One region of the Cytobacillus sp. FSL R7-0680 genome, then DNA from elsewhere that is predicted to be linked to it. Evidence: riboswitches for the same ligand, from Rfam matches in the RefSeq annotation. Region 1 holds a riboswitch; the other holds the start of a gene.
The links. A riboswitch is a leader RNA that binds a small molecule or an ion and turns the genes downstream of it on or off. The one in region 1 is predicted to bind FMN.

Region 1 (2,213 bases):
GATGCAAGTCTAATTTTTTGGCGATTGACTGCTCAATCGGCACGCAAATAAGCCCTCTTCCCACTGTCGCCATAAAATTGATTGTTTCAGCTGAAGCATACTCGGCAACAGCGATAAAATCACCCTCATTCTCACGATTCTCATCATCACAAACGATAATCACTTTTCCCATTTTCAAGTCAGCAATCGCTTCTTCAATTGAGTGACTCATATATTCCCTCCTAACTTAAGAATCCATTATTCTCTAATAACTGTTCGAAATTTCTTTCACGTTTCGATGTGTCTGAAAAGGCAAATACATATTTAGCAAATAAATCATATTCGATATTGACAGTATCATTTGGCTTTTTTTCACTAATCACCGTTTCTTCAGCTGTATGAGGAATTAACGCAATCGTAAAATAACCATCCCCTACCTCCATCACTGTTAATGAAGTGCCATCAATAGCAACAGATCCTTTAGGTAGAATTAGATGCTGATACTTCTCTGATAGTGAAATTGAAAGATAAATCGCATTTTCTTGTCTTTGTTTTTTTAAAATTTTTCTCGTTTCATCCACATGACCACTTACATAATGGCCGCCAAATCTTCCTCCTGCTAACATCGCTCTTTCTAAATTCACATTGCTTCCTACTTTTAAAGAGGAAAGCGATGTCGCATGAAAAGTTTCTGGCATCACATCTGCTGTAAAACTTCTTTGTTGGAATTCGGTCACTGTTAAACAAACACCGTTCACAGCGATGCTATCACCGATATGGATATCATCCATAATCTTTGTAGCATTGAACACTAATTGAATAGTAGATCCACGATGAATCGTTCTTTGTACAGTACCGATTTCTTCGATAATACCTGTAAACAGAATGATCAACCTCTCTGCATAAGATTTATTCGTTTAAGTAAAAGTTGAAATTTTCCGCTCGGGGCAAATACGCGGTATCGGGAGAGTTTGTTGAAAATTACAAAAAGAGTTGGACTCACACTTATCGTTATCCCATATCATCACCACCCTTTTTAAAATACTCATGAATAAATAAACCCGTATACGAATACGTATACGGGAAAAGTAATCATGGCCAAATAAACGTCAAAATCAACTGTTTTTGAACGTTTTTACACACACGCATCCTTCTCCCATCCAGACTATACTGTCGGCTTTGGAATTGCACCAAATCCACCGTTCTCATTCCTGAGCCCGGGTCACGGACTAAGAGGTCACCCTCATCACCGCCGGTTGGGAATTTCACCCTGCCCCGAAGGATATTCTATTAAATTGTTGATACTATAGAGAACAGACAGTATCTAATACTTTTAAAATAAATAAAGATTCCCCTGCTCTTATTACAGTATCTAAATATAGGATAAATGTAAATAAGTAATTAATCAATAGAAAGAGTGTTAAATAGGAGATTATACATAAAGAAAACTAAAATAAACCATCACCCTAACATTTGAGACAGAAAAAGGATAATAGTTATATATCTAATATTATATTTCAAAACCCTACCTCAATTTTTTCTTTACTCCTTAAAGTTGTCAATTCATCTATGTATGATATAAAATACAGTTAAATACAGTTAAATACATTATTTCTATTAAATTACATAGAAAAGAAGGTGTGTTTTTGTAAATAACTATTCATCAGGACATAAAGATAACATAAAAATTACAAAATCCAACTATAAAAGGAAGCCCATCTATGAATAGAAAATTAATTATTATTTTCATCTTTCCTTTAATTTTAGTGTCTTGGATGATTTATTCTTGTAAGCAACCAATTGTACTAAAAGGAAAGAGCTCCGATGGAAATTGGAGAGCGGAATATAGCCCTCATCATTCTCCTAACCCTAAAGGGATTTGGAAAGGAGAGGCAACTTGGTTAGGAGGGACCAATCTCCCTACTCTGAATTTTTTGGTATTTAAATCTGGAGAGGAAATGGTCACTTTATACGATAAGCCAAGTGATTTTCCTCAGGGAGATGTTATTGAATTTGTCAGTATCGAAGGCGCCCCGTTGGATGCGAATTACTCTTTACAAATTAAATGGACATACGAAAATAAGGAATTTGATGAGGAAATAAAACTAGAACGAAAGAAACACTTTTTCATCTTACCGTTTTAACAATATTAACATTATGCATAAAGCTAATAGCGCTATTAATATTGCTGACAGTATTTTTATCTGAAAATAGCTCCAATTCTTTCTATAATA
Region 2 (2,213 bases), 230 kb from region 1:
TGTTTACAAGACAGATTTACAATAGAACATGTGGTAAGTGTTTCGGCAGATATTTTCGTGCTTTAACATGAAAAAGATTTTAAATAGGAGGTTATTCCATGGCGAAGTATACAATTGTTGACAAAGAAACATGTATTGCTTGTGGCGCATGTGGTGCGGCAGCTCCAGACATTTATGATTACGATGATGAGGGCATCGCATTTGTAACACTAGATGATAATGAAGGAATTGTTGAAATTCCCGATGTTCTTATAGAAGATATGATGGATGCATTTGAAGGCTGTCCAACTGACTCAATAAAAGTCGCAGACGATGCCTTTGATGGTGATCCGTTAAAATACGAATAGAACAAAAAGAAATCTAATTGTAAAAAAAGAAAACGAGTAAATCCTATTTTAGGGATTTGCTCGTTTTTTCTATGAGCTACAGGGAATCACATACTCGTATACTCATTCGAATAAAAATCGTTCCCTTCATCAATTATCCAGTTGGAATTAAAATAGTAGTTATCGAGGATTGCATATGAGTTCATTGGTGCTTTTACGAATGATGTAATATGATGGATAAGAGTGACAATTCTACTTAAGCGGCATAAAATTATATATTAAAAGGCATCTAACTTTTCAAAGTTAGATGCCTCCTTTATAAATTAAGCAATCGTATTTAGCGATCTTTGTTTATTAATCCAATTACTCATCTTAGCAAATACAAGCATAAATACCGATGCCATTAAAATTCCTTTAATAAAGTTAAAAGGTAGAATAAACATGACTGCAGTTGAACGCATTTCTGGTCCTGACATAGCGGGCATATTTAAAAACATTGTATAGGCAGGTAAAAAGACGAAATAATTAAGCAAACTCATGGATACAGCCATTACACTTGTGCCAATGATTAATCCTATTGTCATACCTTTTTTGGATTTCATCTTTGTATAAACATAATAGGTTGGCAAAATAAATAATAAACCTGCTACAAAGTTAGCAATATGACCAACAGGTACACCAGTAGCACTTCCCGTCATAAAATAATCCAACACATTTTTAAACAATTCGACCAGTATTCCCGCAATCGGACCAAATATTAACGCAGCCACTAAAGCAGGGATATCACTAAAGTCAATCATCAAAAAGTTCGGAAACGGTGGTAATGGAAAGTTTAACAACATAAGAATATACGCGATACTACTCAACATACCGATTGCAACAAAAGCTTTGACATTTAACTTCTTCAATTTTCCTCTCTCCTTTTAGGCTATCTCTCCTATAGAAGAAAGGTTCAGCAAATAAGCGTCTTTGCATAACAAAACCCTCAAGTAAACTTGAGGGAGAATTGAACAAAGACATTCTTAATAAACGTTCTTGTAGTGTATACTTTGAACGTTAGCAGAACCTCCATCTTCTCCCATCCAGACTTTACTGTCGGCTTTGGATTCTCACCAAATCCTGCCCAATACAAACGCTTCGTGCTAATTGCACTCCACTTTTAGGCTCGCGGGCTTAAAGTATAAATACTTATCACCGCCGGTCGGGAATTTCACCCTGCCCCGAAGATAGACCATATTTATTTGACAACTTCATTATACTGAAAAATAATTCATTTGTGAAGCCTAAAATAGTAAATATCTCGAATTAAAAACATTCCTTTCATTATGCACATTTGTCTTCAGGAGATAAAATTTTCTTTCCACGAAGATCGTTTTATTTTACTACATTAAAGCGTTTCCATTTTAAACACAAACAATAAATCCAATTGACAGAATAATATTCGTCTTGTAAAATAATCAGATAATTAAGTAACCAACTTAGGAGGGTTCATACATGTATCAAATATTAGTGGCTGATGCCATTAGTGAAGAAGGCTTATACCCTTTACTTAACGACACAAATGCTGAAATTATTCAAAAGAAAACCGACGATCCCGAGGTTGATTTATCAACTATTGAGGCTTTGTTAGTACGGAGTGCCACGAAAGTAACGGATGAATTAATGGCGGAGATGCCAAAGTTAAAAATTATTGCAAGAGCAGGTGTGGGTGTCGATAATATTGATGTTCCAGCAGCAACTAAAAGAGGCATTATCGTCATAAATGCACCAGACGGAAACACAATTTCTACGGCAGAGCATACTTTTGCTATGATGGCCTCCCTTATGAGAAATATTCCTCAAGCACATAGCTCAGTTAAGAATTTGGAATGGAAAAGAAATCAGTAT

Region 2: linked by a shared signal. The riboswitch ahead of MKY26_RS09245 (ECF transporter S component) and the one ahead of ribE (riboflavin synthase) in region 1 are both predicted to bind FMN.

What each region holds. Positions count from the first base shown of each region.
Region 1 covers NZ_JBBPAO010000001.1:1,633,524-1,635,736, forward strand. The annotation lists partial or broken gene ribB (3,4-dihydroxy-2-butanone-4-phosphate synthase) at 1-211, opposite strand, end outside; gene ribE (riboflavin synthase) at 222-863, opposite strand; FMN riboswitch at 1,124-1,266, opposite strand; gene MKY26_RS08065 (hypothetical protein) at 1,701-2,123, shown strand.
Region 2 covers NZ_JBBPAO010000001.1:1,865,111-1,867,323, forward strand. The annotation lists gene MKY26_RS09240 (ferredoxin) at 99-347, shown strand; gene MKY26_RS09245 (ECF transporter S component) at 650-1,234, opposite strand; FMN riboswitch at 1,393-1,558, opposite strand; gene serA (phosphoglycerate dehydrogenase) at 1,821-2,213, shown strand, end outside.